DNA from 2 places in the Rubrivivax sp. JA1055 genome. Region 1 is predicted to be linked to the other one. Evidence: predicted binding sites of a transcription regulator. Region 1 holds the regulator's gene; the other holds the start of a gene.

Region 1 (15,395 bases):
CGGCTGGCGCCCCTTCCACACCAGCCAGACCCCGAGGGCCAGCGCCGCGGCGTGGGCCAGGGTCCACAGCGGCCGCAACGCGGGGCTCAGCTCCCCGACCGCGGACAGGAGGTTGACGCCGGACGCGACCAGCGCACCGGCCATCGCGTAACCCAGAACACGCGCGAGATGGAAGCTCCAGAGGGCAGCCGGCTGGCCGCGCGGCAGCACCGCGGTGCACGCCGCGCCGCACATCGCGATGCAGTGCGGCGCCCCGGCCAGCCCGAGCATCAGCGCGCTGACGACGAGCGCGAAGTCCACGCGGGGCCTTGCTGAGTCATGCGCGGATTATCCCGTTGCGGGATAACCCGTGCCGACTCAGATGATGCGCGAGAAGCGCTCGCGGTTGCCGCTGGCGCGCAGGTGCTTGTCGAAGACGGCGGCCACGCCGCGCACGTAGTACCAGCCCAGCGCGGTGATCTGGATCGAGTCGTCGTTCACCTCGACGAGACCGCCTTCGGCGAAGGGCTTGAGGTCCTCGATCTCGACCGCGAAGTAGTCGCGGAACTTGATCATGTGGGAGAGTTCGATCGACTCGTACTCGACGCGCCCCTGGCACATGATGGCCATGATCACCGCCTGGCGCAGCAGGTCGTCGCGCGTCAGCGCGAGGCCGCGCACGATCGGGAATTCACCCTTGGCGATCGACTCGTAGTACTCGGGCAGGGTCTTGGCGTTCTGGCTGTAGGTCGCACCCATGCGGCCGATAGACGACACGCCCAGCGCGATCAGGTCGCAGTCGGGTTGCGTGCTGTAGCCCTGGAAGTTGCGGTGCAGGCGCCCCTGGCGGCGCGCCGCCGACAAGGCGTCACCGGGCAGCGCGAAGTGATCCATGCCGATGTAGGTGTAGCCCGCGGCGATGAAGCCGGCGATCGCGCCACCGAGCATCTTGATGCGCTCCTCGCCCTTGGGCAGATCCTCGGCGAGGATGCGGCGCTGCGGCTTGAAGCGGGTCGGCAGGTGCGCATAGGCGTACAGCGCGATGCGGTCCGGGCGCAGCTCGGCGATCTGCTGGATGGTGCGCGCGAACGACTCCGGCGTCTGCTTGGGCAGGCCGTAGATCAGGTCGGCGTTGATCGACTCGAAGCCGTTGGCACGGGCGGCGATCACGAGATCGCGCACGCTGTCATAGGACTGGACGCGGTGCACGGCCTCCTGCACCTCGGGATCGAAGTCCTGGATGCCGAAGCTGATGCGGTTGAAGCCGACGGCCGCCAGGCTGCGCAGCCGCTCCGGCGTCGCAGTGCGCGGATCGACCTCGATCGAGATCTCGGCGCCGGCGACGACCTTGAACGCGTCGCGCAGCGTGTTCATCAGCCGGGCGATCTCCTCGTCGGTGAGGAAGGTTGGCGAGCCGCCGCCGAAGTGCAGTTGCGAAACCGTCTGCCCCTTGCCCAGCTCGGCGACATGCATCGCGATCTCGGCCTCGAGCGCATCGAGGTACTCGGTGCTGCGCTCGTGGTGCTTCGTGATGATCTTGTTGCAGGCGCAGTAGTAGCAGACCGATTCGCAGAACGGGATGTGGATATAAAGCGACAGCGGCGGCGTGCCGCCGACGGTGCTGCCTTCGGCTCGTTGGCGCAGCGCCTGCCGGTACTCTGCTGGGCCGAAGGCCTCGCCGAAGCGATCCGCGGTGGGGTAAGAGGTATAGCGGGGGCCGGGCACGTCGAGGCGCCTCAGCAGTGCTTCAGGAACAATCGTGTCCATAATTCATCCGGCCGTCATGCGGTACGGGCTGGACTGTGCCAAACCCCCACCCGACGGGCTTGATCTGCCTCAAGCGACACCCCGGGACGCGAGCGAAGAATCGCCCCTGCCCTTGAGCGACGTCATGAGCGATACTCGGGTGAACACCGCCACGCCGGACCGAACTGCTTCCAATCGTCGAACCCCTATGAACAACACGTCTTCCGGCATCCGGCTCGAACCGTTCAAGGTCGCGTGCTCGAGCTGCAATCTGCGAGAACTGTGTCTGCCGGTCGGCATGTCCAACGATCAGCTGGAGCGCCTGGACACGATGGTGGCAACGCGCCGTGCAGTGCCGCGCGGCGAGACGCTGTTCCGCGCCGGCGATCCGTTCCTGTCGCTGTACGCGGTGCGCACCGGCTTCTTCAAGACCTGCGTCTCGTCGGAAGACGGGCGAGACCAGGTGACGGGCTTCCAGATGGCCGGTGAACTGCTCGGCCTCGACGGCATCGGCACCGACCGCCACACCTGCGACTCGGTCGCGCTCGAAGACTCCCAGGTCTGCGTGATCCCGTTCCAGCAGCTGGAAGACCTGTCGCGCGAGTTCAGCGACCTGCAGCGCCAGCTGCACAAGATCATGAGCCGCGAGATCGTTCGCGATCACGGCGTGATGCTGCTGCTGGGCAGCATGCGGGCCGAGGAACGCCTCGCCGCCTTCCTCCTGAACCTGACCCAACGGCTGCAGACGCGCGGCTTCTCGCCGCATTCGCTGATCCTGCGCATGACGCGCGAAGAGATCGGCAGCTACCTGGGCCTGAAGCTCGAGACGGTCAGCCGCACCTTCTCGAAGTTCCAGGATGACGGCATCCTGGAAGTCAAGCAACGCCAGATCCGCGTGCTCGACCCGCAAGCCCTGCAGAAGCTCGTCAACGGCTCCTCGGCCGCCTGCTGAGACGGCTGCCCTCACGCCAGACGCCGCGCACCGCGCGGCGTCTTGCTTTCAGCGGCCGCGAAAGCTGCGGCTGTTGATCTCGGCTTCGCTGCGCGACAGCAGCAGCGTCAGGCCCGCCGCCGCGGCCACGACCACCCACAGCGCGAAGAAGGCCACGGTGTAGACCGCCACCGGCTGCAGTTCGACCACCGCACCGCCGAGCCAGCGCAGCGAGGCCGGGTCGACGAAGGCGAACAGCGCCAGCTCGAGCACCACAGCCGCCATGAAGGCCGGCCAGAGCACGGCGCTCCAGTCTCTTGCCCGCCGCTTCATGACCGTGCCCGCGAAAAGCGCGTCAGGGCGCCGCCGTGGCGGCGTGGTTGCGGGCCGCGACGGCCGGCGTGTCCGCCTGCACCTGGCCGGATTGAGGAACCGAAGACGGCACCTCGGTGATCACCGCCTCGGCGCCGCGGATCGCGATCACGGCCGTCGACAGCGACGCGACGACGACCACCAGCGGACCGCCAAGGACCAGCCAGACCATGCCGATGCGCCACCAGGGCGTCGTGTCGCGGGAAACTTGATTCGGATTCATCAGGGACTCCTGTCGTGGCCGCTTCAGCGGGGGACGACGAAGGTGGAATTCTCGGAAGCGACCACGGAAGACGGATCCCGGGCGTCGGGCAGCCGGTCGACGTGGAACTGTATCGTGTGGGCACCGGGCCCTGCCTGCGTGGCGGTTTGCGGCGGCACGCGCAGCGCGATCGTCACCCAGCGGGCGCCGGCGGATTCGACGTCGAACTCCGGCTGCCCGTCGATCACCATGCCCGCCAGGCCTTCGGCACGCACGCGGTAGCGCTGCGGCGACTCAGTGGCGTTCATGACCTGCAGCCGGTACAGGTTCTCGATGTAGCCGTCGTCGACGATGCGGGCGAGCGACGCCCGGTCACGCACCACGTCGACGCGGAACGGGTGTCGCAGCGCGAGGCTGGCGACGAAGGCGCCGACGATGACGAACAGGATCGCGGTGTACACCAGCACCCGCGGCCGGAACACCCGCTGCAGCATCTGCCCGCGCGTCTGGTGCTGCGCCATGCCGTTCTGCGTGGCATAGCGGATCAGCCCGCGCGGGTACTTCATCTTGTCCATCACGCCATTGCAGACGTCGATGCAGGCGGTACAGCCGATGCACTCGTACTGCAGGCCATCGCGAATGTCGATGCCCGTGGGACAGACCTGGACGCACAGCCCGCAGTCGATGCAGTCGCCCAGCCCCTGGCTGCGCGCGTCGACCTTGCGCGAACGCGTGCCGCGCGGGTCTCCCCGCTCGGCGTCGTAGCTGACGATCAGCGTGTCCTTGTCGAACATCGCGCTCTGGAAACGCGCGTACGGGCACATGTACTTGCAGACCTGCTCGCGCATGTAGCCGGCGTTGCCCCAGGTGGCGAAGCCGTAGAACAGGGTCCAGAAGGTCTCCCAGGGCCCGAGCGAGAAGGCGAACGCGGATGGCAGAAGTTCGCGGATCGGGGTGAAGTAGCCGACGAAGGTCAGGCCGGTCCACAGCGCGATCAGGATCCAGACGGTCTGCGTCGCGCTCTTGCGCCACAGGCGCTGGAAGTTCCAGGGGCCGGCATCGAGCCGCATGCGGGCGTTGCGGTCACCTTCGAAGCGCCGCTCGACCCACATGAAGATCTCGGTGTAGACCGTCTGCGGGCAGGCGTAGCCGCACCACAGCCGCCCGGCCACCGCGGTGAACAGGAACAGCGCATACGCCGAGATCATCAGCAGCGCCGACAGGTAGATCAGGTCCTGCGGATACAGGACCAGCCCGAAGATGTAGAAGCGCCGCGCCCCGAGATCGAAGAGCACCGCCTGGCGCGCGTTCCAGTCGAGCCAGGGCAGGCCGTAGAACACGAGCTGCGTGATCCACACCAGCGCCCAGCGCCAGCCGTTGAACCAGCCCGAGACCGAGCGTGCGTAGATGCGCTTGCTCTTGACGTAAAGAGAAACGACCGCCTCGGTCGCGGCACCGGCTGTCGCCGGCGCCTCGTCCGAGGCGGCCGATGCCGGGGCGGGCCGGTTGTCGAGGTCGGCCCGGGCCTGGCTCATCTCGTGCTCCCGTTCAGCGCGTCGCGACGGTGCTCGTCTGCGACAGGCTCCAGACGTAGGCACCCAGCACGTGGATCTGCTCCGGGCTCAGCCGCGAGGCCTGCGCCGGCATGATGTTGACCTTGCCGTTGACGACCATGTCGACGATCGCCTGCTCGCCATAACCGTGCAGCCAGATCTTGTCGGTCAGGTTGGCCGAACCCACCGCCTGCATGCCCTTGCCGTCGGGGCCGTGGCAGGCCGCGCAGACCGCGAACTTCGCCTTGCCCTGCTGCGCCGCCACCTCGTTGTGCGGGCTGCCCGACAGGCTCAGCACGTACTGGGCGACGTTCTTCACGTCTTCGGGCGTGCCGACGGCTGCAGCCATCGGCGGCATGTTGCCGACGCGGCCGAGGGTGATCGTTTCCTTGATCTTGTCGAGCGTGCCGCCATGCAGCCAATCGTTGTCGGTCAGGTTGGGGAAACCCTTGCTGCCGCGAGCATCCGAGCCATGGCACTGGGCGCAGTTGTTGGCGAACAGGCGCTCGCCGATGGCCATCGCCTGCGGGTCCTTGGCCAGCACCTCGGCGGGCTGGTCGACGAACTTCGCGTACAGCGGCGCCATCTGTTCACGCGCCTTTTCCATCTCGGTCGAGTGCTGGCCGGTGCTGGTCCACTGCAGCGAACCCTTGTGGCTGCCGAGACCCGGATACAGAACCAGATAGATGACCGCGAACGCGACCGTCACGAGAAACAGCCCGGCCCACCAGCGCGGCAGGGGGTTGTTCAGTTCGCGCAGGTCCTCGTCCCAGACGTGGCCGGTCGTGTTGTCGTCGGCCATCACCTTGCGGCGGCTGGCGATGATCAGCAGCACCAGGCAGAAGACCAGGCTGACGATGGTGATGCCGGCCACATAAAGCGACCAGCCTGAGTTGAAGAAATCGCTCATTTCCGTTCTCCTGAGGCCTCGACGCCTTCCTTCTCGGCGAAGGGAAGCATCGCGGCCTCATCGAATTGGCCACGGCGCCGCCGAGACCAGGCCCAGACCACGATCCCGATGAAGAGCGCGAAGCTCGCGACGGTGACGATGGTGCGGAGGGTGTTGATGTCCATGGTCGTGGACGGCGTCACTTGACGGCCGTTCCCAGCACCTGCAGGTAGGCGATGACCGCGTCCATCTCGGTCTTGCCCTTGACCTCGCCGGCCGCCTGCGCGATCTCGTCGTCGCTGTAGGGCACGCCGACCGAGCGCAGCGCCTTCATGCGCGGCGCCAGACCGTCGGCGTCGACCTCGTTGCGCGACAGCCAGGGGTAGGCCGGCATGTTGGACTCGGGCACCAGATCACGCGGGTTGTTCAGGTGAATGCGGTGCCACTCGTCGCTGTAGCGGCCGCCCACGCGCTGCAGGTCCGGGCCCGTGCGCTTGCTGCCCCACTGGAACGGATGGTCGTAGACGAACTCGCCGGCCATCGAGTAGTGGCCGTAGCGCAGCGTCTCGGAACGGAACGGACGCACCATCTGCGAGTGGCAGCCGTAGCAGCCCTCGCGGATGTAGATGTCACGGCCGGCCAGCTGCAGCGGCGTGTAGGGCTTAAGGCCTTCGACCGGCTGGGTCGTCGAGCGCTGGAAGAACAGCGGCACGATCTCGACGAGCCCGCCGACGGCAACCGTCAGCAGGATCAGCACAATCATCAGGAAGTTGCTGGTCTCGATCTTCTCGTGACCGCCGACGGCATGGTTTTTTGCCATGGTCATGTATCTCCTAGGGTTCTGGCGGTCAGGCGTGGGCGGCGACCATCGGGATCGGGGCCGGGACGACCTTGCCGCTCTTGATGGTCATGACCGTGTTCCAGGCCATGATGACCATGCCGGTCAGGTACAGCAGGCCGCCGCCGAGGCGGATCACGTAGAACGGGTACGTGGCCTTGACGCCTTCGACGAAGCTGTAGACCAGCGTGCCGTCGGGGTTGACCGCACGCCACATCAGACCCTGCATGACACCGGCGATCCACATCGCGGCGATGTAGAGCACGATGCCGATCGTGGCGATCCAGAAGTGCAGCTCGATGGCGCGCGTGCTGTACATCGTCTGGCGGCCGAACATGCGCGGGATCAGGTGGTACAGCGAGCCCATCGAGATCAGGCCCACCCAGCCGAGCGCACCACTGTGCACGTGGCCGACGGTCCAGTCCGTGTAGTGGGACAGCGCGTTGACCGTCTTGATCGACATCATCGGCCCTTCGAAGGTCGACATGCCGTAGAACGACAGCGAGACGATCAGGAACTTCAGGATCGGGTCGTCGCGCAGCTTATGCCAGGCGCCCGACAGCGTCATGATGCCGTTGATCATGCCGCCCCAGCTCGGGGCCAGCAGGACCAGCGAGAAGATCATGCCGATCGACTGCGTCCAGTCGGGCAACGCGGTGTAGTGCAGGTGGTGCGGGCCCGCCCACATGTACGTGAAGATCAGTGCCCAGAAGTGCACGATCGACAGGCGGTAGCTGTAGACCGGGCGGCCGGCCTGCTTCGGGATGTAGTAATACATCATCCCCAGGAAGCCGGCGGTGAGGAAGAAGCCGACGGCGTTATGGCCGTACCACCACTGGACCATCGCGTCCTGAACGCCCGCGTAGACCGAGTAGCTCTTGGTCAGCGACACCGGCACTTCGGCGCTGTTGACGATGTGCAGCAGCGCCACGGCGATGATGAAGGCGCCGAAGAACCAGTTCGCCACGTAGATGTGACGCACGGTGCGCTTGCCGATCGTGCCGAAGAACACGATGGCGTAGGACACCCACACGACGGCGATCAGGATGTCGATCGGCCACTCGAGCTCGGCGTACTCCTTGCCGGTCGTGAAGCCCAGCGGCAGCGAGATCGCCGCGAGCAGGATCACCACCTGCCAGCCCCAGAACGTGAACATCGCCAGCTTGGGCAGGAACAGCGAGGCCTGACAGGTGCGCTGGACGACGTGGTAGGAGGTCGCGAACAGCGCCGAGCCACCAAACGCGAAGATGACCGCGTTGGTGTGCAGCGGCCGCAGACGCCCGTAAGTGATGTAGGGGATGCCGAAGTTCAGGTCCGGCCATGCCAGCTGGGCGGCGATGATCACCCCCACCAGCATGCCGACGATCCCCCACAGCACGGCCACCACGGAGAAATACCTCACCGGGGTGTCGTAGTACACCGGGGTCGCCGGTGACGATTCATGAGCCATACGGCTTCTCCTCGCGTCGTTCAGGAAGCAAATTTGACGATTTTTCTGGCTTGATCTGGGTTAAGACTTGATGGCCATCAACCGGACCATCGTCGTCCCGCAAGATGCGCTCGCCTTCGTGCTCGAGGTCCTCGAACTGACCGCGATGCAGGGCCCAGCCGAAGACGCCGAGGATGATCAGCACCAGCACCGCCGACAGCGGGATGAGCAGGTACAGGATGTCCATGCGACGACCTCAGCGCCCCGCCCGCAGCGCGTTCAGCACCACGAAGAGCGAACTACCCGCCATGCCCAGGCCAGCGGCCCACGGCGGTAGCCAGCCCACCAGGGCCAGCGGAATGCACGCGGCGTTGTACGCCGCGGCCCAGATCATGTTCTGCCGCACGATGCGCATCGCGCGGGCGGCGACGCAACGCGCCGTGACGAGGTCCAGCGGCCGGTTCGACGCCAGCACGGCATCGGCCTGGGCGCGGGCGACCAGCGCCCCCTGCCCCATCGCCAGCGACACGTCGGCACGCGCCAGGACCGGCGCGTCGTTGACGCCGTCGCCGACCATGACGACGCGGTCACCGGCGCGCTGAGCCGCGGCCACCGCCGCCAGCTTGTCCTCGGGACGGGCGCCGCCGACGAAGGAGTCGAGGCCGAGGCGAGCCGCCAGGCGGGCCGCACGGGCCGGCGCATCGCCAGACAGCAGCGTGACACGCACGCCGGCAGCCTGCAGCGCACGCACCGCGTCATCGGCACCGGGGCGCAGCAGTTCGTCGAACCCGAAGGCCGCCACGGGCTTGCCGTCACGCGACAGCCAGACCTGCACCTCGTCGCGCTCGGCAGCCCCGGCAAACGCGGCTCGGCCGAGACACCACGGCACGCCATCGCCGTCGACTCCGCGCAGGCCCTCGCCGGCCACTTCCTCGACCGACCGCCAGATCCGCCCGCTGGCCGGCAGCGCCGCCGCCAGCGTCTGCGACAAGGGGTGACGCGACCAGGCGGCCAGCGAAGCGGCATGGCCCAGCGCGTCCACCGACTCGTCGAAGACCCGGGTCACGGCGAGCGCCGGACGGTCTTCGGTCAGGGTGCCGGTCTTGTCGATGAACACCCGCTCGGCACGGGCGAGATCCTCGAGAGCGTCCAGGCGCTGCAGCAGCACGCCACGGCGCGCCAGGCCGCCGGCGGCGGCGACCATCGTCGCCGGCGCCGCCAGCGACAGCGCGCAGGGGCAGGTGACGATCAGGACCGAGACCGCGACCCAGATCGCACGCGAAGGATCGATGACGCTCCAGACGGCCGCACCGCCGGCGGCCAGCAGCAGCACCGTCCACAGGAAGGGCACCGCCCAGCGGTCGGCGACGCGCGCCAGCGCCGGGCGCTGCGACATCGCCTCGCGCATCATCGAGACGATGGCCTCGTAGCGTGTGTCGGCGCCGGCCCGCTCGACGAGCATCGTGACCGGCGCACCGAGGTTCAGGCTGCCGGCGACGACCGCCGCGCCGAGGGGCTTGTCGACCGCGACCGACTCGCCGGTCAGCAGCGACTCGTCGGCCTGGGTCGCCCCGTCGACGAGCGCGCCGTCCGCCGGGAAGGCCTGCCCGAGCGCGACGCGCACCCGGTCGCCGGCGACGAGCCGCTGAACACTCACTTCGGTGGTGCTGCCGTCGGCCTCGAGCCGCTGCGCGGTCTCGGGCAGACGGGCCAGGGCCCCTTCCAGCGCCGCCGCCGCACGATGGCGGGCACGCAACTCCAGGTAGCGCCCACCGAGCAGGAAGCTGACGAACATCGTCAGCGAGTCGAAGTACACCTCATGACCGAAGACGCCTGCCGGGTCGAAGGTCGCCCCGGTGCTGGCGACGAAGGTCACGGCCACGCCGATCGCGACCGGCACGTCCATGCCGATGCGGCCGCTGCGCAGCCCGCGCCAGGCGCCGCGGAAGAACGGCCCGGCCGAGAACAGCACCACCGGGATCGACAGCACCCAGCTGCCCCAGTTGAGCAGCTGCCGCATCTCCATCGAGAAGTCCGCCGGGCCCGCGACGTAGCTGGGGGTCGCGAACATCATGACCTGCATGGCGCAGAAGCTCGCCACGAACAGGCGCCACAGCGCGGCACGGTGCTCGGCGCGACGCATCTCGCGCGCCGGCGCCGCGGCGTCGGGAACCGCGTCGTAGCCGGCGGCGCGGATCGCGGCGATCAACGCGGAAGGCTGCGTGCGGGCCGGATCCCAGCGCACGGTGGCACGCTGTGCCGCGGCGCTGACACGCGCCTCGCGCACGCCGTCGACCGCCCGCAGCGCGTTCTCGATGATGCCGGTGCAGGCGGCGCAGTACATGCCGGAGACCTGCAGCGCCGATTCGCCCAGCCGCACCCCGTCGCTCTCCTGGACCCAGCGCGTGAAACGCGCCTGCTCCAAAGGATCGTCGACGGCGGCCAGGGAGGGGGCCGCTTGCTGGACGGGGGCGATGCCGGTGAGACTCATGGAAGCTGGAGATCGGGGGCGGCGGTCACCGTCGCCGGAATATGTAGTTTCGCTTCCTGCCTCGAACATGACGACCTATATCAAAGTTTATAGCTATCCGCGTTTGACCGGAGTACTTGCACTTCTTGTCTTTTTTGCGCTACGTGCAGCACACGCTCAGGGGGGGCCGCAGCCGAAGCTGCCCACCGTGCCATTGACGGCGGGCATGCACGTGATCCAGGCCGAGGTGGCGCAGACCCCCGAGCAACAAGCCACCGGGATGATGTTCAGGCGCGAGATGGGCCCGAACGAAGGGATGCTGTTCTTCAACCGCGAGGCGGGGGTGCGCTGCTTCTGGATGCGCAACACCTTGCTGCCGCTGTCGATCGCGTTCATCGCCGACGACGGCACCGTCGTCAACACGGCCGAGATGCAGCCTCAAAGCGACGAATCCCACTGCTCGGCGAAGCCGGTCCGCTTCGCCCTTGAGATGCGTCAGGGCTGGTTCGCCAAACGTGGCATTGGCGCCGGCTTCAAGCTCCGCGGCGCACCGTTTGGCAACTGAGCCGCACTGATTTACTCAAACAAAAAACCGACCGCGCCGGTTGGGCTTGCGGTCGGTTAGCGCGATCAGCCCGTCAGGGCGTGATCGACCGGGGATCAGACGCGATCAGGCCGCGTAGTTCGCCTCGGCGAACGACCAGTTCACGAGCTTGTCGAGGAAGGTCTCGACGAACTTCGGGCGCAGGTTGCGGTAGTCGATGTAGTAAGCGTGCTCCCAGACGTCGACCGTCAGCAGCGGCGTGTCGCCGGTGGTCAGCGGCGTGCCCGCGGCACCCATGTTGACGATGTCGACCGAGCCGTCGGCCTTCTTGACCAGCCAGGTCCAGCCGGAGCCGAAGTTGCTGACCGCCGACTTCACGAAGGCCTCCTTGAAGGCCGCGTAGGAGCCCCACTTCGCGACGATCGCCGCGGCCAGCGCCCCGGCCGGCTCGCCGCCGCCTTCGGGCTTCATGCAGTTCCAGAAGAAGGTGTGGTTCCAGATCTGCGCTGCGTTGTTGTAGATGCCGCCGGAAGACTTGCGCACGACCTCCTCGAGCTCGAGACCCTCGAACTCGGTGCCCTTCTGCAGGTTGTTCAGGTTCACGACGTACGCGTTGTGGTGCTTGCCGTGGTGGTACTCCAGCGTCTCGCGGCTGTAGTGCGGCGCCAGGGCGTCGAGGGCATACGGCAGGGGAGGCAGCGTGCGTTCCATGGAGTCGTTCCTGTGGGTGGATGAAAGCTGTCGGGGATTGTAGGCACCGCATTCATTTGATGCAGACCCCTTCCGTTCGACCCCGAAGACGCGTATGGCCGCCGCCCCGTCCGCCCAGACGGCCCGCAGCTCGTCGCCCGGCCGCAGCCCGTCCGCCCGCAGCACCGGCCGCCCGGAGGGTGTCTCGACCCAGGCGTAGCCGCGCTGCAGCACCCGCGCCGGGTCGAGCGCCGCCAGACGCTGGCGGCCGAGCTCGAGGTTCGAGCGCAGGCGCTCCAGGCGCGACACCGTCGCCGCGCGCAGACGCAGGCCCAGCGCCATCGCACGTTGCGTTCGCTGCGACAGCTGAGGTGCCAGCGCCTGCTGCAAGCGCAGCTCCAGCGCCGCCAGCCGCTGACGCTGCTGCGCCACCCCGGCGGCCGGCCGCCCCAGGCGCAGCGCGGCGGTGTCCAGGCGCTGAGCCTGGCGATCGAGCTGGCGCCGCAGCGCACGCTGCAGCGCCTCGGACCGGGACGCCAGCGCCACCAGCAGGTCGACGCGGGCCGGCGCCGCCAGCTCCGCCGCCGCCGTCGGCGTCGGCGCGCGCAGGTCGGCGGCAAGGTCGGCCAGCGTGACGTCGGTCTCGTGCCCCACGCCGCAGACCACCGGGATCGGCGACGCCGCCACCGCGCGCACCACGCGTTCGTCGTTGAAGGCCCACAGGTCCTCGAGCGAGCCGCCGCCGCGCACCAGCAGCAGCGCCTGGACCTCGCGGCGATCGGCCGCCGTGCGCAGCGCGGCCACGATCGCCGCCGGCGCCTCGCCGCCCTGGACCGGCGTCGGGTAGACGACGACCGCCACCTGCGGCGCCCGCCGCGCCAGCGCGGTGAGCACGTCGCGCAGCGCCGCGGCACCGGGCGAGGTGACGACGCCCAGAACACGCGGATGCGACGGGATCGGCCGCTTGCGCGCGGCATCGAAGAGTCCGGCCGCCTCCAGCCGGGCCCTCAGGCGCAGAAACTCCTCGTACAGCGTGCCCGCCCCCAGGCGCTGCAGCGCCTCGACGACGATCTGCAGTTCGCCGCGCGCGTCGTAGACACCCAGCCGCCCGCGCAACTCGACCTGCAGGCCGTCGCGAGGCTGGAAGTCGAGCAGCGCCGCGGCGCGGCGGAACATCGCGCAGCGCAGCAGCGCCGGCTGGCCGTCGTGGTCCTTCAGCGAGAAATAACAGTGGCCGCTGGCGGCGCGCGTGAAACCCGAGATTTCGCCGCGCACGGCGACCGCGCCGAAACGCGCCGACAAGGCATCGGCGGTGGCCAGCAACAGCCCCGCGACGCTCCACACCTGGCGCGGCGACGCCACACCCGCAGCCGGGTCAGGCGCGCTCATTGCACCCCCCGTCACGGCGGAACTCCACAGGCCGGAACATCAGGTCAGGCGGGCGCGTATACCACGCCGGGAGCCCACGAAGATCTCGCAAGTGATTGATTTCACTGAAGAAAAAAATGCTGAAAAATGGGGCAAACCAAGCGCGGCCCAATCCTGGCGCGGGTTTGGAGCGGCTGCCGACGGCTTCTCCACAAAGTTATCCACAAATGGCGTGGATACGCGCCGGGGGCTTCGCAGATTGCGCCGCAGCGGCTGTGGCGGACAGGGCTTGCCTCATAATCCGCCGGCTGCGGCGAGCCCTGCCGCTCACCTCGAAGAACCCCTTGCTGACGATCATACAAGCGGCCGGCTGGCCGATCTGGCTCCTGATCCTCTGCTCGATCGTGGCCCTGGCGCTCATCATGGAGCGGCTGTATCACCTGCGCACGCCGCTGATCGCCCCCCCGACGCTGCTCGACGAGGTCATCGGCGTTTCGCGCAACAGCCTGCCGGCGCAGGACGTCGTCGCCAAGCTGGCCGACAACTCGCTGCTGGGCGGCGTGCTGGCCGCCGGCCTGCAGGCCGTGATCGCCGACCCGCGCATCCAGGAGCAGGCCCTGCGCCAGGCGATGGAGAACGCCGGGCGCACCGCGGTGCACACGACCGAGCGCTACCTGAACACGCTCGGCACGATCGCCGCGGCAGCGCCGCTGCTGGGGCTGTTCGGCACCGTCATCGGCATGATCGAGATCTTCGGCTCGCAGGCGCCCACCGGCGCGACGAACCCGCAGATGCTGGCCCACGGCATCTCGGTGGCGCTCTACAACACCGCCTTCGGCCTGATCATCGCGATCCCGTCGCTGATGTTCTACCGTTACTTCCGTGGCCGGGTCGACGCCTTCCAGCTGACGATGGAACTGGCCGCCGAGCGCCTGGTGCCGCACCTGATGCGCTTCGCCGTGCGCGGCAACCCGGCCGCCTGAGCCCACGATGCGCTTCAGCCGCCGCCGCCCCGAGGAACCGGAGATCAACCTGATCCCGTTCATCGACGTGCTGCTCGTCGTGCTCATCTTCCTGATGCTGTCGACGACCTATTCGCGTTTCACCGAGCTGCAGATCACGCTGCCGGCGGCCGACGCCGAGAAGCTGCGCGAACGGCCGGCCGAGATCATCGTCGCCGTGGCCGCCGACGGCCGCTACGCGATCGACCGCCAGGCGGTGGACGGCCGCGACGTCGCGCAGCTGGCCGCCGCGCTCGGCGCCGCCGCCAAGGGCCGCCAGGACGTCGTCGTCATCATCTCGGCCGACGCGATGGCCGCGCACCAGTCGGTGATCAACGTGCTCGACGCGGCGCGCCGCGCCGGGCTCTCGCGCCTGACCTTCGCCTCGCAGACGCCGAACGGCGCCCGCTGATGTCGCTGGCCGCGCGGCTCGAGGCGCTGCTGCTGCGCCACTGGTGGCGGCCGCGGCGCACGGCGCTGGCGGCAACGCTGGCGCCGCTCGAGTCGCTCTACGCCGGCGTGTCGCGCCGCGCCGCCGAGGTCCAGCCGCAACGCGCCCCGGTGCCGGTGGTCGTCGTCGGCAACCTGATCGTCGGCGGGGCCGGCAAGACGCCGACCGTCATCGCGCTGGTGCGCGCGCTGCAGGCCGCCGGATACACGCCGGGCGTGATCTCGCGCGGCTTCGGCCGCGACGGCGACGGCGTGCACGACGTCCGGCCCGACGCCTCGCCTGCCGACGCCGGCGACGAACCGCTGCTGATCCGCCGCCGCGCCGGCGTGCCGGTCTGGGTCGGCCGGGATCGTGTCGCCGCCGCGCGTGCGCTGTGCGCCACCCACCCGGAGGTCGACGTGCTCGTCTCCGACGACGGCCTGCAGCACGGACGCCTGGCACGCGACGCCGAGATCGTCGTCTTCGACGAGCGCGGCATCGGCAACGGCCGGCTGCTGCCCGCCGGCCCGCTGCGCGAGCCGATGCCGGCGACGCTGTCGCGCGGGCGCTTCGTGCTCTACAACGCGCCGGCCCCGACGACGCCGCTGCCGGGCGTCTGCGCGACGCGCACGCTGGGCGACGCGCTGGCGCTGGAAGACTGGGCGGCCGGCCGTCGCGGCGAAGGCGTCGCGCTGGTCACGCTGCGCGGCCGCCGCCTGCTGGCGCTGGCCGGCATCGCCTCGCCCGAGCGTTTCTTCTCGATGCTCGAGGCCGTCGGGCTGGAGATCGAACGCCTGCCGCTGCCCGACCACCACGACTTCGCCGCCCTGCCCTGGCCGGCCGGCACGCCGGAGGTGCTGGTCACCGAGAAGGACGCCGTCAAGCTCGCCGGCCGTGACGCGGGCGGGACGCGCGTGTGGGTCGTCGGGCTAGACTTCGCGCTTCCCGATTCA
Region 2 (15,395 bases), on a different contig from region 1:
CACCGCGCCGACGAAGATGATCACGAAAACCACCGTCTGGCCGAGGTGGCCGGCGCTGATGCGGCCTTCGATGACCGCCTGCGTGCCCTGGTACAGGCCCCAGACCAGCGCGCCGAAGGTCGCGGTGATCATGAAGCCGACGAGCAGCGAGCGCACGACGGTGCGCCGGCGCGCGGTGTCGAAGGCGCTCTCGGTGGCGGCGTCGAAACGCGCCGACTCGCGCCGCTCCTGCACGTAGCCCTGCACGACGGGGATCGCGTTCAGCACCTCGGCGGCGATGGCGCTGGAGTCGGCGACGCGGTCCTGGCTGGCGCGGCTCAACTTGCGCACGCGGCGGCCGAAGTAGATCGACGGCAGCACGACCAGCACCAGGATGCCCAGCACCTGGGTCATGACCCAGGGGTTGGTGACCACCAGCGCCGTCAGCGCGCCCAGCCCCATGACCGTGTTGCGCAGCCCGAGGCTGAGGCTGGAGCCGACGACGGTCTGCACCAGCGTCGTGTCGGTCGTCAGCCGGCTGAGCACCTCGCCGGTCTGGGTGGTCTCGAAGAATTCCGGGCTCTGGCGCACGACGTGGGCGTAGACGGCGTTGCGCAGGTCGGCGGTGATGCGTTCGCCCAGCCAGGTGACCATGTAGAAACGCAGCGCCGAGAACAGCCCCAGCGCGCCGCCGACGGCGAACAGCGCCAGGAAGTGCCCGCGCAGCGCCATCACGCGTTCACCGGGGTCCGCGGCGACCAGCCCCTGGTCGATCAGCGACTTCAGCGCCACCGGGAAGGCCAGCGTGCTGGCCGCGGCGAGCACCAGGAACAGCCCGGCGAGCGCGACGCGGCCGCGGTACGGCCGCACGAAGGGCAGCAGCCCGGAGAGCGAACGCACGCGGCGCGCCGGCGCCGCGTCGTCGGCGGCACGCGCCGCCGGGGAGGTGGGGGTGGAAGCCATCGCCGCGCAGTGTAGGCAGCGCCGCCGAACGGCGCTCGCGGCGGGGCGGCGCTACAGGTTGTTGGCCAGCAGCCGGCGCACCAGCAGGTCGCGCAGGCCGTGTGCGTCGGCCAGGCCCAGGCGTTCGAGGTAGGGGCGCGGTGCCTCGCGGCCTTCCCAGAGGCTCTTGAGCGTCATCTGCAGCAGCTCGGCCGGGTGTTCGCTGGCGTGCTTGAGCTTCTTCAGCGCACGCACGATGCGGATCTCGTCGTCGGTGAGGTCGGTGCCGAACGGGAACTCGGGCAGCAGCCCGGCCGCAGCCCAGGGCTGCAGCTGGTCTTCCAGCGTCTGCGGCAGGTTGCGGCGGTGGCGTTCGGGCACGACGTAGCCGGCCTCGAGCTTGCCGTGGGCCTGCGCCTGGTGCACCAGCTCGTCCTGGAAACGCGAGTCGGCCACCGCGATCAGTCGCTTGACGACCTCGCCGTCGGACTGCCCGCGCAGGTCGGCGACGCCGTACTCGGTGACGACGATGTCGCGCAGATGGCGCGGGATCGTCACGTTGCCGTAGCTCCAGACGATGCTGCTGGTCAGGCCCTGCTTCGTGGCGTGTGTCGAGCGCAGCATCATCACCAGGCGCGCGTCGGGCAGGGCGTGCGACATCGCGACGAAGTTGTACTGGCCGCCGACGCCGCTGACCACCTGGCCGTTCTCCAGCGCGTCGCTGGCCGCCGCACCGAGCAGCGTGACGACCATCGTCGTGTTCATGAAACGCGCGCGGCGGCGCTGCTGGCGCTTCAACTCGTCGTCGCCGTAGAGCTGGTTGATGAAGTCGATGCGCGTCATGTCGATCTTCGCCAGCTCCTGCGGCGGCATCGTGCGCAGGCGCTCGTAGAAGTCGCGCGGGCCGATGAAGAAGCCGCCGTGCATGAACACGCCGCCGAGCAGCCGCGGCCCGAGCATCGCCGTGCAGACGGTGTCGAGGGCGGCGGCGTCGCGCAGGTCGGCGCTGCAGCGGCGCTCGCCGCAGACGAGGTCGCTGCCGTCCAGCCGCACCTCGGCGCGCAGCACGCCGAACCTCTGCAGGAAGGCCAGGTCACGCGCGTCCAGCGGCGCGCGCACGCGGCCGGCCTCCAGCAGCGCGGCCAGGGTCTGCGGGCGCACCGTCGCGTCGGCGATGCGGCCCTCGTTGAGCAGGCGCTGCAGCACCGCGTCGGCGTAGACCTCGCGGCGCACGATGCCGGCCTCGATGAGCTTCAGGAAGCCGTTGACGAACATCTCCGAGCAGCCGTAGAGCCCGGTGTCGAAGCGTCCGGTCTCGCGCCCGGACAGGTCGCCGCCGGTCAGCGACTCGAGGATGCGGCGGTACTCGCTGCCGTGGCGGTCGCGCACGATCAGCGCCTGCGCGATCGCGTCGCCCAGCGAGCCGATGCCGATCTGCAGCGTGCCGCCGTCGACGACGAAGCTCGACGCGTGCAGGCCGATCGCGTAGTCGGCGAACGAGACCTTGTTGTTCGGCGGCGCGAACACGGCGTGCGTGCCGCGCGGGTCGGTGACGACGAGGTCGAACAGCCCCGGGTCGACCTCGGCGCCGTTGGGCATGAACGGCATCTTCTGGTTGACCACGCCGACGGTCATCACCTTGCGGCCGCTGGCGTGCACACGCTCGATGATCTCGGCGCTGACGTCGGGGTTGGACGACAGCGACAGCCGCATCGTGTCGCCGGTGCCGCGTGCGGCCACCGCCTGGGCGATGACGTTCATGCCCTGCACCGCCATGTCGCGTGCGACGAAGGTGTAGTTGGTCGAGATGTAGTTCTGCTGCGCCGTGGCGTTGCCGAGGTAGTCGCCGGTCTTCATGAAGAACTCGCGCACCTCGACGTTGCTCGGCAGCCGGCCGGCGCGCAGGTCGACGACGTAGTCCAGGTCGGGGTAGTCCTCGAAGACACGCGCCACTAGCGGCTCGAGGAAGTGGCGCTCGATGTCGGACTTGCCGACCGGCTTCTGCAGCGACAGCGCGGTGACGATGCGCAGCCGCCGCGACGGGTCGTCGCGCAGCCGGCGGTACAGCGCGTTGACGAAGGGGTTGGGCTTGCCGACGCCCAGCGGGATGCCGAGCACGATGTCGCCCGGGACCGTCTCCAGCACCTCGTCGACCGCGGCCTCGATCGAGTCGACGAACTTTGGCGCACCCATGTCTGTCTCCATCGTGTGGTCTGTCTTGTGCTGCCCAGCATCGACCGTGGTTCGGGCTGGTCGCTTGACGCAGAGCAAGCGCCAAGGGCCCGCTGTCTAGGGGGTCACGAGCCCCTGCTTCAGTCGTCCCCGGTTGTGGTCGAATACCGGCGGCGGTGCGCCGATGCTGAACGTTCCGACGATCCCCATTCCCGACGAGACGCTGCCCCCGCGTCGCCGGCTGGCGACCGGGGTGGCGCTCGGCGTGCTGCTGGTCGTGTCGATGGCCGCCGCCGGCTGGGGGCTGGCGCGGCTGTTCGGCGGCCTCGGGCCGCTGGCCGCGCCGGCGGCTGCGGCGCTGGCCGCCGCCGGCGTCGGCGTGCCGCTGGTGCTGTGGCTGCTGCACCTGCTGCGGGCGCTGGACGGCACGCGCGCCGCGCTGGCGCGGCTGGAGACCGTCGACCCGGCCACCGGCATCACCAACCGCCCCAACTTCCTGGCCTCGGCCGAACGCGAATGGTCGCGGGCGCGGCGCTACGGCACTGGCGCGGCGCTGCTGGTCGTCGAGGTCGACCAGGTCGCGCGCCTGGTCGAGGGCCGCGGCATCGCCGCCGCCGAGACCGTGCTGCGCGCGCTGGCGCGCGACACCGAGCAGACGCTGCGCGGCGGCGACCTGATCGCCCGTTTCGGCGACACCCAGTTCGCCGTCTGGCTGGTGCATGCCGACCCGACCGGCGCGCTCGACGTCGCCGAGCGCATCCGCGAGCGCTCCGAGCAGATGGAGATCCCCTGCGGCGCGCACCCGCTGCGCGTCACGGTGAGTGTCGGCGTCGCCGCGCTGCGGCTGGCGCACCAGAACCTGTCGGCGCTGATCGACGACGTCGACGCCGCGCTGGCCGCCGCGCAGCAGGCCGGCGGCAACTGCGTGCGCGCCGCGCCGGTGGACCTGCGCCGCCGCCGCGCCGACGCGCCGCCGCCCTGATCAGCCCAACCGCAGCCGGCTGGCGTAGCCCGTCATCTCCAGGTAACCCAGGCCGACGCGGCGCCCGCGTTCGTCGAGCAGCTCGCTCAGGCCTTCCCAGTAGACCGCGCCGGTGCCGCCGCGGCTGTCGAGTTCCTGGCCGTCGAGCAGCGCGCGCACGCGCCAGCGCCCGGCCGGCGTGTCGACCTGCCATTCGACCGGGTACTCGGCGCGGGTCGCCGGGCTCGCCCAGCGCCGGCCGGGCGTGAAGACCACGTCGGCGGGCGCGAAGGCCGCGGCCGTGCCGCCGGACGCACGCCAGCTGCCGCCGGCCCACAGTGCGCTGCCGTCGGCGCGGCGCAGACGGAAGGCGGTCAGCGCGCCGCCGTCGAACAGGTTGATGCCGATCCAGTCCCAGCCGACGGCCTCGGGGTGCAGGATCTCGTCGCTCCACTCGTGGTCCATCCAGGCGACGCCGCGCGCCTCGACCGGGCGGCCGTCGGCGTTGAACCGGCACGTTGCCGCGAGTTGGGGCTCGCTCACGTAGTGGCTGGCCTGACGTTCCTCCGGGCCTTTGCGCGAGAAACCGGCGTCGCCCTGCAGCAGCAGCGGCTGCGTCGGCGCCAGCGTCAGGTCGAGGCCGAAGCCGGCTGCCGGCAGCCGGGCGCGGTAGCCGGGGCCGGAACGTTCCAGCCACCAGTCGCCCAGGCGCACGCCGACGTCGTCGGTCCTGGCCCAGGCCGGGCCTTCGGCCGTGTCGCCCGACCAGCGCGCGATGCGCTGCGCGTGGTGGTGGCGGCGGGCTTCCAGGTCGGTCAGCGCGGCGTGCGCGAACAGGATCTGGCGCGGCGCGAAGCGGCTCTGCAGGTCCTCGGCCAGCCCGGTGCGGCTGCGGAAGAAGGTCAGCTGGTAACCCCAGCGCGGCGCCTCCGGCGTGCCGGCCCAGCCGGTGGCGTACCACCACTCGGTGCGCGTGTCCGGGTGCGCGCCGTGGTCGCGCGGGAAGACCAGCGGCCGGCGGCGGATCTGGGCGTGAGCGGGCAGCGCGGCGGCGCCGGCGAGTGCGAGCAGATGGCGGCGCCTCACCAGTCCCTCTGAACACTACTAACGATAGTTAGCAGGTAAGTCATTGATTCACTTCATCTTCCATCGGCTAACAGTTTTCTTGGCGCGCGGACAGCGTAGCCTGAGCCGGCGAGGGTTGTCTGTGGGCGCAGTCTCGCTTAGTTGAACAGCTCGCGCTCAATCAGCGCCAAGTATCGGCCTGGTGGCGCCAAGCACGGTGCGCTCGCCGGCCGCAAGCACGGTGGAGGCGGCGCCGACAGCGCCGCTGCAGTTCCTGCCACTCGAGCTGTCGACGCCAAGCGCGGCCGCTGCGGTCGATGATCCGCATCGACGCGCTGTGGCTGTGCGCGCAGCCGGTGGACATGCGCGCCGGTGCCGACCGGCTGCTGGCGAGCGTCCTCGCCGCGCTGGGCGAGGCGCACGCGCACCACGGCTACCTCTTCGCCAACGCGCGCACCACGCGCATCAAGCTGCTCGTGCACGACGGCTTCGGCATCTGGTGCTCCGCGCGGCGGCTGCACGCCGGGCGCTTTGTCTGGACGAGTCCGTCGGGCACGCCGGCGCTGGCGCTCACGCGCGAGCAGTTCGACGCGCTGGTCGTCGGGCTGCCGTGGCGGCGGCTGCCCGGCCAGAGGATCACGGACCACCAAGTGCACCAGGACAAGCAAGACCGCAACCGCTTTACGCAGGTGGCGGCCGCCGACAGAGCCGGAGCCAGCGAGTGCAGCGCGCGCCGAATCGAGCAGGGCCAGACACTGCCGCGGTTACCGAAGACGTTCATCCCGGTGCCCAGAGCGGATCCTCTCGCGAGGCGAGAATGCGAATGCGTCGCATTCGCGCTTTGGATACCATGACTTGGACGCACCTCAGAGGTGTCAGTCTTTGTATTCTCAAAACGCCAGCATTACGCAACTTGGAGGGTGATTGTGACGATTCTGATCCGTATGCTTATCGCGATCTTCGCTGTGCTGTTGGCGCCTGCCGCGGCGCATGCGCAGGCGTACGACTCCGGCACCGTTCCTGACGAGCAAGGCCGCCAAGCGTTGCTAAATAGAGCGCCAGATATTGGTCGCGACAATATATCGATTCATTCGAACTTCCCTCAGATTATCGAGCAGAACTTCGCGGCGATGAGGCCCGTCAAAGCGGCTGCCGTAATAGATAACTTGACGGATATAGAGCTGAGCAATCTAAAGCAGTTCTATGCCGCGGCCAATTTTGACGCTAATCGAGAATCCAGGCTGCTTCCGATTCTCGCGTATCGCCTGAACGCGAAGCGACTGGCCCGGATAGCGCGGCATTTTGGGTATGCTGAAACTTACGCCGCAGTTTCCGGTTATTCCCCCGAGAAACTGGTATCTTTCTCTGTCGCCTACGCAAACGAGCCGGCTCCTGCGGCGGTCGCGCAAGGAGGCGGAATCGGCAGGTTCCTGGGCTTCACGCCACACGAGATCTACTTGGACTTTCGTACTGCGCCGGTGGGCTCTCTAGGCGTTACCGGCGCGCTGTACGAGACAGCAGCAGTTCTTGGTAGCGCCATAAGCGTCTCCTACGGGGCTGGCTACACCGCTGGCTCAGCCGCGGCCTACCTTATTGAGACGTATAGCCCCTCCACCTGGGACGCGATTGGCGGAACGGTCGCAGGCATGGTCGACAACATGACCCAGGCGTACGACCTAGCAACGCTTGGGTAAATGCAGGAAAGTCTTGGCGCAGTGTTTGGACTCAGTTCGTATGTTAGAGATCAGCAGATAAATAATGGCGGAGACTACGGGTGCTCTACTGCTTGGCAGAGAAATTACCTTTATGGGACGCCAGAGGAATGCGCTGACGATTATAGTCCGCTTTGCCCCGGTAGGTGATAAATGGACTCAATGAGGAATGGCTCCATCATCGACCGAGCATTGGTAGGTCTGCTTCTGGTTGGTGCGACTGCCGCACTAACGGTGCCGGATGTCGGATTTCTTCATTCAATTCTTTGGCTACTATTTTCGGTCTACTCGGTCCGCTTCGTATTCCGCCTTCGCCGCGCTGGCTACCTTGGAAAGACGCCCGGCGAAATATATGCCGCCAGCAGTCAGGGGGGGGGCATGTCAATCGGGATCATGGAGATCTTCGCGGTGATATTGTCAAATTTCGCGTTGTATCTATAGGCGGGCTCGGCTTTTCTGGCAACGAGGCGGCTGCGGGCCAGCAGATCAATGCCTTGATCGCCGCGTTCAACGCCGAGCAGACGATCAAGCTCGAGCAGGAACTGTTCAAGCAGCGGAAGCGACTTGCCGATGCCCAGAGGAGCCTGGAAACCAAGGTGACCAAGGCCGCCTCTGATAGCGAGCGCATCGCAGGCGACAAGGCCAGCTTGATATAGAGCTGAACAGCTCGCAGTCGATCGTCGTATGAGTACATGAACTACCTCTCACGGTAGTCCAAGAAATCGTCCGCACCCCCCATCCGCTACTCGTCTCTACGAGACTGTGTGCAAATACAGTATTTCTTGTCCGTCAACAACGTTCTAACTAACGAAAGAATGTGTTCCTACCAGTCCTCCTTCACCGACATCACGGCGGAACGCCCGGCGGCGCTGCGCGCGCTGAACGCCGCGGTGGCGATGCCGGCGGCGAACACCGCCGCGGCCAGCGCCGCCAGCCGCGCCGTCGGCACGACGAGTTCCATCGTCCAGTGAAAGCTCTGCGGGTTGACGACGAAGACCAGCACCGCGCTGACCGCCAGCCCCAGCGCCAGCCCGACGACGACACCGGCGGCCAGCCAGGCGGCGCCTTCACCGGCGACGATGGCGATCACCTGGCCGCGTGTCAGCCCCAGGTGCGCCAGCAGGCCGAACTCCTTGCGCCGCGCCAGCACCTGCGCCGACAGGCTGGCGGCGATGCCGACCAGGCCGATGCCGATCGCCACCGCCTGCAGGTAGTAGGTGACGGCGAAGCTGCGGTCGAAGATGCGCAGCGACATCACGCGCAGCTCGCCGGTGGCGGCGAACTCCAGCATCGCCGGGTCGGGCAGCAGCGCGCGCAGCCGCGTCTGCACCGCGGCGATCTCGGCGCCGGGCGCCAGCCACAGCGCCAGGTCGTTGACGCGTTCGTCGCCGGTCAGGCGGCGGTAGTCGGCGGCGTCCATCACGAGGCTGCCGAATTGGCGCGAGTAGTCGCGCCAGACGCCGAGCACGTGCACCGTCGTGCCGCCGGCCAGCGGCAGCTCCAGCGTGCCGCCGACCCGGGCGCCGTAGAGGTCGACCATCGCCTCGCTGACCCAGACGCCGGTCTCGCCCGGCCGCGGCGGCAGCGCCGGGCCGACCAGCGGCAGCTCGCCGGCCGCGTCGGCCACCGGCCGCGCCATCAGCGTCACCGCCGGCCGGCCCTCGGCCATCTGCAGCGCGCGGTGGCGGGTCGCCGACACTCGCGCGACACCGGGCGCCGAGGCCGCGGCAGCGAGGAAGTCCGGCGGCAGCCAGGCCTGGTCGGTGGTGCCGCCGGTGGCGGCGCTGCGCGCGTACAGGTCGGCCGGCAGCATCGAGTCCAGCCACTGCGAGACGCCGTCGCGGAAGCTGGCGACCATCACCGTCAGCGCCACCGACAGCGCCAGGCTGGCGACGACGCCCGACACCGCCGCCGTCGCGGTGGCACGCTGGAACCGCGCCCGCTGCAAGGCCAGCAGCGCCAGCGCCGAACGCGGTGTGGCGATCCCCCCGAGCAGCGCGTGCACGACCGCCGGCACCAGCGCGACACCGCCGAACAGCAGCGCCGCGACGGCGACGTAGGCCGCCAGCGGCAGCCCGGCGATCGGCGGCGCGAAAGCCAGTGCCACGCCGGCGGCCAGCAGCAGCAGGCCGGGCAGGGCGGGCGGCGCCGGCTGGTGCGGCGCGCCCAGGCCCTTGAGCGCCATCGCCGGCGCCAGGCGTTCGGCCTGTTTCGCCGGCCACCAGCCGCCGATCAGTGCCGACACCGTGCCCAGCGCCAGGAAGGCCAGCGCGCCGCCGATGCCGAAACGCACCGTCGGCGCGATGCCGGGGAAGTAACCGCCGCCCAGGTCGCCCGACATCCAGCGCAGCGCCAGCACCGCCATGCCGGCGCCCATCACCAGCCCGGCCGCGCTGCCGGCGGCACCCAGCACTGCGCATTCGGCCAGCACCAGGCCGCGGCGCTCGCCGGCGGTGAGCCCGAGCACGCCCAACAGCGCGAAGCTCGGCGTGCGCTGCGCCACCGACAGCGAGACGACCGAGAACACGAGGAAGGCGCCGACGAACAGCGCCACCAGCGCCAGCACCGTCAGGTTGACGCGGTAGGCGCGCGACAGGTTGGAGATGCGCTGCTCGGCTTCGCCCGGCGCGACGGCCTCGACACCGGCCGGCAGCGCCAGCCGCGCGACCAGCGCCGCGCGGTCCGTGCCCGGTGCCAGCCGCAGGTCGATGCGCGTCAGCCGGCCGTCGTAGCCGAAACGCGTCTGCGCCGCGGCGACGTCCATCACCGCCATCGCCAGGCCGCCGGCGGCGACGCTGCCGGCGACCTCGAAGCGCTGCCACGCGGTGCCCGACTGCAGCGCCAGCACCGCGCCGTCGGCGGCGCCGGTCTGCTGGCGCGCCGCGCTGTTGAGGAAGACCAGCGACGGGTCGAGCCCGGCCATCGGGCGGCTGTCGTCGGCCGGGCGCGGCAGCAGCGTCGCGGCCACCGGCGCGATGCGCAGCACGTCCAGGCCGACGATGCGCAGCGCGACACGCCGGCCGTCGGCGGCGGTGGCGTAGGTCTCGAACTCGACCACCGGGCTGGCGAGCTCGACCGCGGCGTCGGTCGCGACACGGTCGAACAGCGCATCGTCGAAGCCTTCGCGCTGGCCACGGATCGTCAGGTCGGGCTCGCCGTTGGCGGCGCGCACCGCGGCCGAGAACTCCGACAGCGCGGAGGTGTTGATCAGATGCACCGAGTACGCCAGCGCGACACCCAGCGCCACCGCCAGCAGCGCGACGCCGTGGCGCCAGGGGTGGTGGCGCCACTCGCGCCACAGCAGGCTGGCCAGCAGGTGGCGGTTCATCGCGCCACGATGCCGTGCGCGGTGAGGCGCAGCACGCGGTCGGCGCGCGCCGCGGCGGCTTCGGAGTGCGTCACCAGCAGGCAGGCAGCGCCGGCTTCGTGCACCTGGGCGAGCAGCACGCCGAGCACCCGTTCGGCGGTCTCGGGGTCGAGGTTGCCGGTCGGCTCGTCGGCCAGGATCAGCCCGGGCGCATGCACCACGGCGCGTGCGATCGCCACCCGCTGCAGTTGCCCGCCCGAAAGCTGTGCCGGGTAGCGCGCGCCCAGGCCGCCGAGGCCGACGGCGTCGAGCAGCGCGGCGACGCGGCGCTCGTCGGGGCGGTTCAGCAGCAGCAGCGGCAGCGCGACGTTCTCGGCCACCGTCAGGTGCGGCAGCACGTGGAAGGCCTGGAAGACGAACCCGAGGCGGGCGCGGCGCAGCCGGGCGCGGCCGGCTTCGTCCAGCGTCGCCAGATCCTGGCCGGCGACGGTGATGCGGCCGGCGTCGGCGCCGTCCAGCCCGGCGATGCAGTTCAGCAGCGTCGACTTGCCGACGCCCGACTCGCCGAGCAGCGCGACGAACTCGCCGGCGCCCAGTTCGAGCGTGACATCGTGGAAGACACGGGTCTCCCCGTAGGACTTGGACAGACCCTCGAGCATCAGCATGGGCGGCGATGATGCCCGAGGGCCGCCGCGCCGCGCGCGCCTGGGGTCAGCCGGCGGCCGTCTCCAGTGCGGCGAGTGCCTGCGCCGACGCGTCGGGCGCGTCGCAGGGCACGACGATGCGTTCGGGCATCGAACGCAGCCAGGTGATCTGGCGCTTGGCGAGCTGGCGTGTCGCGGCGATGCCGCGTTCACGCAGCGGCGCCAGGTCGCCGGCGTCCAGCGCCTCCCAGGCCTGGCGGTAGCCGACGCAGCGCATCGACGGCAGGCCCGGGTGCAGGTCGCCGCGGGCGCGCAAGTGCCGCACCTCGTCGACGAAGCCGGCCGCCAGCATGGCGTCGAAACGCTGCGCGATGCGCTCGTGCAGCCAGGCGCGCGAGGCCGGCTCCAGCGACACCAGCGGCCAGGCCGCGGCGGCGGGCTTCTCGCTGCGGGCGCCTTGCTGCCAGGCCGAGATCGGCCGGCCGCTGCCGAGATAGACCTCGAGCGCGCGCTGGATGCGCTGGGCGTCGTTCGGTGCCAGCCGGGCGGCCGTCACCGGGTCGACACGCGCGAGTTCGGCGTGCAGCGCCGGCCAGCCTTCGGCGGCGGCGCGGGCGTCGAGCTCGGCGCGGATCGCCGGGTCGGTCTCGGGCATCGCGTCCAGGCCGTCGCGCAGGGCCTTGAAGTACAGCATCGTGCCGCCGACCAAAAGCGGCAGCCGGCCGCGCGCGGTGATCTCGTCGACTAGGCGGTTGGCGTCGGCGACGAAACGTGCCGCCGAATAACTGTCGGCCGGGTCGACGATGTCGATCAGGTGGTGCGGCGCGGCGGCGCGTTCGGCGGCGCTGGGTTTGGCGGTGCCGATGTCCAGGCCGCGGTAGACCAGCGCCGAGTCGACGCTGACGATCTCCACCGGCCGGCGCGCGGCCAGCGCCAGCGCCGCGGCGGTCTTGCCGCTGGCGGTGGGGCCGGCGAGGCAGACGGCGTGCACGTTCATCGGTGCGGCACCTCCGGCAGCCGCCGCACCAGCGTCCAGGCGACCAGCGTGGTGGCGGCAGCCCAGAAGGCGACGGTCAGCGCGTACGGCCGCACGTCGGCGCCCAGCACCACGCCCAGCCACTGGCCGATGCAGAAGGCGGTGAACGCGAGCACGAAGCCGGCCAGCGCCGAGGCCGCGCCGGCGCTGCGCGGGAACGGCCCGACGGCGCCGGCCTGGCCGCAGGGCTGGTGGATGCCGTGGCCGAAGCAGAACAGCCACTGCGGCAGCAGGTAGGCCCAGACGCTCTCGACACCGGCCAGCGCCGCGGCCGCGGTGCCCAGGCCACCGGCCAGCGTGAACAGCGCCGCCCGGCGCACCGAGCGCGACAGGCCGTGGTGCAGGATCCAGCGCCGGCAGACCACCGTGCCGCCCAGGTAGGCCAGCGAGCCGGTGGCCATCGCCAGCCCGTAGTGGCCGGCTCCGAGCCCGAAGCGGTCCATGTAGACGAAGGACGAGCCGGCGAGGATCGTGAACAGCCCGCCGTAGGTGCAGGACGTCAGCAGCGCCCAGGCGACGAAGACCCGGTGGCGCGCGATGCCAGCCCAGGCCGCCAGCAGCGGGCCGGGTGCGGTGGCCTGCGGGTTCTTCTGGACGATCGTCTCGGGCAGGCGCAGCACGACGAAGGCCAGCGTCGCCGCACCGGCCAGGCCGACGACGGCCAGCGTCGCGCGCCAGCCGGCCGCACCGGCGACCCAGCCGCCCAGCGTCGGCGAGGCGATCGCGATCAGCCCCAGGCCCGACAGCGCCAGCGCCATCACGCGCGCGCCTTCGTGCGGCTCGTAGAGGTCGCGCAGCATGGCCCGCGCGACGACCACCGCTGCGGCCAGCGCCACGCCCTGCAGCGCGCGCCACGCGACCAGCGTGCCGACGTCGGCGGCGAGTGCCGCGCCGGCGCTGGCCGCGGTGTACAGCGCCAGCCCGGCGAGCAGCACCGGCCGCCGGCCGACGCGGTCGGCCACCGGCCCCCAGACGAGCTGGGCGACACCGAAGGCCAGGATCAGCGCCGCCATCGTCAGCTGCACCGCGCTCATCGGCGCGGCGAGCTCGCGCGCCAGCAGCGGCAGCGCCGGCAGCATGACGTCGGTGGACACCGGCTGCAGCCCCAGCAGCAGCGCCAGCGCGACCGCCGCCAGCGCGTGCGAGACCGGCGCCCGGGCCGCCGGCACGGACGCGGCAGCGTTCATCGCGTGGCGCAGGCCATCAGATGAAGCGCTCGTTCTCGCCGAGGTAGCGCCACTGGCCCGGCGGCAGCTGGCCCAGCGAGACGCTGCCGATGCGCACGCGCTTCAGGCCGACGACCTTCAGCCCGACCAGCTCGCACATGCGGCGGATCTGGCGCTTGCGGCCTTCGCGCAGCACGAAACGCAGCTGGTCCTCGTTCTGCCAGCTCACGCGCGCGGGGCGCAGCGGCCGGCCGTCGAGCTCCAGGCCGTGGCGCAGGCGTTCCAGGTCGGCGTCGGGCAGGCGGCCGGGTTTCGTGTACTGCACCCGCACCAGGTATTCCTTCTCGACCTTGGTCTCGTCGCCGATCAGCGTCTTGGCGATGCGCCCGTCCTGGGTCAGCACGAGCAGGCCGGTGGAATCGATGTCCAGCCGCCCGGCCGGCGCCAGGCCGCGCAGCTGGCCGGGGTGGAAGGCCAGGCGCGTCGGGTCGTCCTTCCAGCGGTTGGCCGGGATGACCAGCGTCGCCGCCGGCTTGTAGCCGTCTTCGGCCTGGCCGCTGACGAAGCCCATCGGCTTGTGCAGCAGCACCGTGACGCGGCGTGCCTGCTCGTTGCGCGCGCGCGGGTCGATCTCGATGCGGCAGTCGGCGGCGGCACGCTGGCCCAGCACGGCCATCTTGCCGTCGACCTTGACCCAGCCGGCCTCGATCCAGGCATCGGCCTCGCGGCGCGAGGCCAGGCCCCGTTCGGTGATCAGCTTGGAGACGCGCACGCCCTCGGCGGCGCCGGAAATCGGCTCGGACATGCCCGGATTGGACCACGGCCGGCCGCCGCCGTGCCCGCCGCGCCCCGGGCAAGCACCGAGGCCCGGCCCCTACGCGGCAGCCGGCGCATGGGCTAGGCTGGGGCACTCACGGCTGTCGGGAGCTCGATGATGAAACCGGTTTCCGAAGTGCTGCACCGCCGCCAGGGCACGCTCTGGCATGTGCATCCCGACGACAGCGTCTTCGCCGCGCTGGAGCTGCTGGCTGCGCACGAGATCGGCGCGCTGCTGGTGATGGACGGCGGGCGCCTGGTCGGCGTCGTCTCCGAGCGCGACTACACGCGCAAGGTGGCGCTGCAGGGCCGCAACTCGCGCGAGACGCGGGTCGCCGAGATCATGACGCGCGACGTGGTGCGCGTGCCGCCCGCGGCGCCGATGCACGAGTGCATGGCGCTGATGAGCGAACACCGCGTCCGCCACCTGCCGGTGGTCGACGGCAGCACGGTGCTGGGCATGATCTCGATGCGTGACCTGCTCGACGAGCTGATCGCCGAGCAGGAGCGCACGATCGCCGAGCTGGAGCACTACATCCAGTCCTGAGCGCAGGCGGCCTGGCGGGGCCCGGCTCGTGCCGCCCCGCCACAGCCGCCGTCCGGCGGTTCGTCGCCCGCGGCGGCGGTTTCGTCGCAACGCGGATGCCCCCTTGACGGCGGCGGTGCATGCTCGCCGGTGTCCCAACCTGAGGAATCGCCTGCATGACCAAGCCTCTTCTCGCCCCGCTGGCCGCGGCCGCGTTCGTGCTGCCCTTCGTCGCCGCGCCCGCCGCGGCGCAGTCCGCCGCCGTGGCGCCGGCCGCCGCGCGTGCCGTGCCGCCCGAGCTGCCGCTGCGCGACTTCTTCCGCAGCCCGGCGCGTTCGGGCTACAACCTGAGCGACGGTGGCCGCTGGGTCTCGTTCCTGCAGCCGGCCGCCGGCGAGGCCGGCGCCGCGCCGCGCCGCAACGTCTTCGTGCAGAAGCTCGTCAACGGCCGCGCCGTCGGCGAGCCGCGCCAGCTCACGCGCGAGACCGCGCGCGACATCCGCATGTACGCGTGGAAGGGCGACGACACCGTGCTCTTCATGAAGGACTTCGGCGGTGACGAGAACTTCCACGTCGTGGCCGCGGACGCCGCCACCGGCAAGGTGCGCGACCTGACGCCCTGGGAGGGCGTGCGCGCCGAACTCGTCGACGGCCTGCCCGAGGACCCGCAGCACATCCTCGTGGCCCACAACCGCCGCGACCGCAAGGTCTTCGACGTCGTGCGCCTGAACGTGCGCAGCGGCGCCGAGGCCGTCGTCGCGACCAACCCCGGCAACATCGTCAACTGGGTCACCGACCACCGCGGCCGCATCCGCGTGGCGATCGCCAGCGACGGCGTCAACAACACCGTGCTCTACCGCGACGGCGACAGCGGCGAGTTCAAGCCGCTGCTGACCACCGACTTCCGCACCGGCGTGCAGCCGCTGTTCTTCGACGGCGACAACCGCCTGTTCTACGCCGTCAGCAACCGCGGCCGCGACAAGAGCGCGCTGGTGCTGATCGACCCGGCCAAACCCGACGCCGAGCAGGTGGTCTACGCCCACCCCGAGGTCGACGTCGAGGGCGCGCA

The links. Region 1 encodes FNR, which switches genes on or off when oxygen is low (the NO sensors DNR and NnrR bind a similar motif). Its sites were predicted from a motif close to TTGATNNNNATCAA; they were not measured.
Region 2: the regulator FNR is predicted to act here: its motif matches at 3,179-3,192, upstream of LOC65_RS04055 (acetyl-CoA hydrolase/transferase C-terminal domain-containing protein).

What each region holds. Positions count from the first base shown of each region.
Region 1 is NZ_JAJKFP010000006.1:1,022,161-1,037,555, forward strand. Features, by position in the region: gene LOC65_RS14095 (sulfite exporter TauE/SafE family protein) at 1-300, opposite strand, end outside; gene hemN (oxygen-independent coproporphyrinogen III oxidase) at 358-1,746, opposite strand; gene fnr (fumarate/nitrate reduction transcriptional regulator Fnr) at 1,934-2,677, shown strand; gene LOC65_RS14110 (hypothetical protein) at 2,726-2,959, opposite strand; gene LOC65_RS14115 (hypothetical protein) at 3,012-3,251, opposite strand; gene ccoG (cytochrome c oxidase accessory protein CcoG) at 3,275-4,765, opposite strand; gene ccoP (cytochrome-c oxidase, cbb3-type subunit III) at 4,779-5,693, opposite strand; gene LOC65_RS14130 (CcoQ/FixQ family Cbb3-type cytochrome c oxidase assembly chaperone) at 5,690-5,857, opposite strand; gene ccoO (cytochrome-c oxidase, cbb3-type subunit II) at 5,872-6,498, opposite strand; gene ccoN (cytochrome-c oxidase, cbb3-type subunit I) at 6,521-7,960, opposite strand; gene ccoS (cbb3-type cytochrome oxidase assembly protein CcoS) at 7,950-8,186, opposite strand; gene LOC65_RS14150 (cation-translocating P-type ATPase) at 8,196-10,430, opposite strand; gene LOC65_RS14155 (DUF192 domain-containing protein) at 10,498-10,974, shown strand; gene LOC65_RS14160 (Fe-Mn family superoxide dismutase) at 11,080-11,664, opposite strand; partial or broken gene xseA (exodeoxyribonuclease VII large subunit) at 11,752-13,032, opposite strand; gene LOC65_RS14170 (MotA/TolQ/ExbB proton channel family protein) at 13,356-13,994, shown strand; gene LOC65_RS14175 (biopolymer transporter ExbD) at 14,002-14,424, shown strand; gene lpxK (tetraacyldisaccharide 4'-kinase) at 14,424-15,395, shown strand, end outside.
Region 2 is NZ_JAJKFP010000002.1:201,455-216,849, forward strand. Features, by position in the region: gene LOC65_RS04050 (ABC transporter transmembrane domain-containing protein) at 1-942, opposite strand, end outside; gene LOC65_RS04055 (acetyl-CoA hydrolase/transferase C-terminal domain-containing protein) at 994-3,114, opposite strand; gene LOC65_RS04060 (GGDEF domain-containing protein) at 3,278-4,075, shown strand; gene LOC65_RS04065 (carotenoid 1,2-hydratase) at 4,076-5,140, opposite strand; gene tnpB (IS66 family insertion sequence element accessory protein TnpB) at 5,437-5,973, shown strand; gene LOC65_RS04075 (hypothetical protein) at 6,046-6,813, shown strand; gene LOC65_RS04080 (hypothetical protein) at 7,326-7,487, shown strand; gene LOC65_RS04085 (FtsX-like permease family protein) at 7,655-10,159, opposite strand; gene LOC65_RS04090 (ABC transporter ATP-binding protein) at 10,156-10,803, opposite strand; gene miaA (tRNA (adenosine(37)-N6)-dimethylallyltransferase MiaA) at 10,850-11,779, opposite strand; gene LOC65_RS04100 (Bcr/CflA family efflux MFS transporter) at 11,776-13,005, opposite strand; gene LOC65_RS04105 (pseudouridine synthase) at 13,022-13,789, opposite strand; gene LOC65_RS04110 (CBS domain-containing protein) at 13,919-14,347, shown strand; gene LOC65_RS04115 (S9 family peptidase) at 14,503-15,395, shown strand, end outside.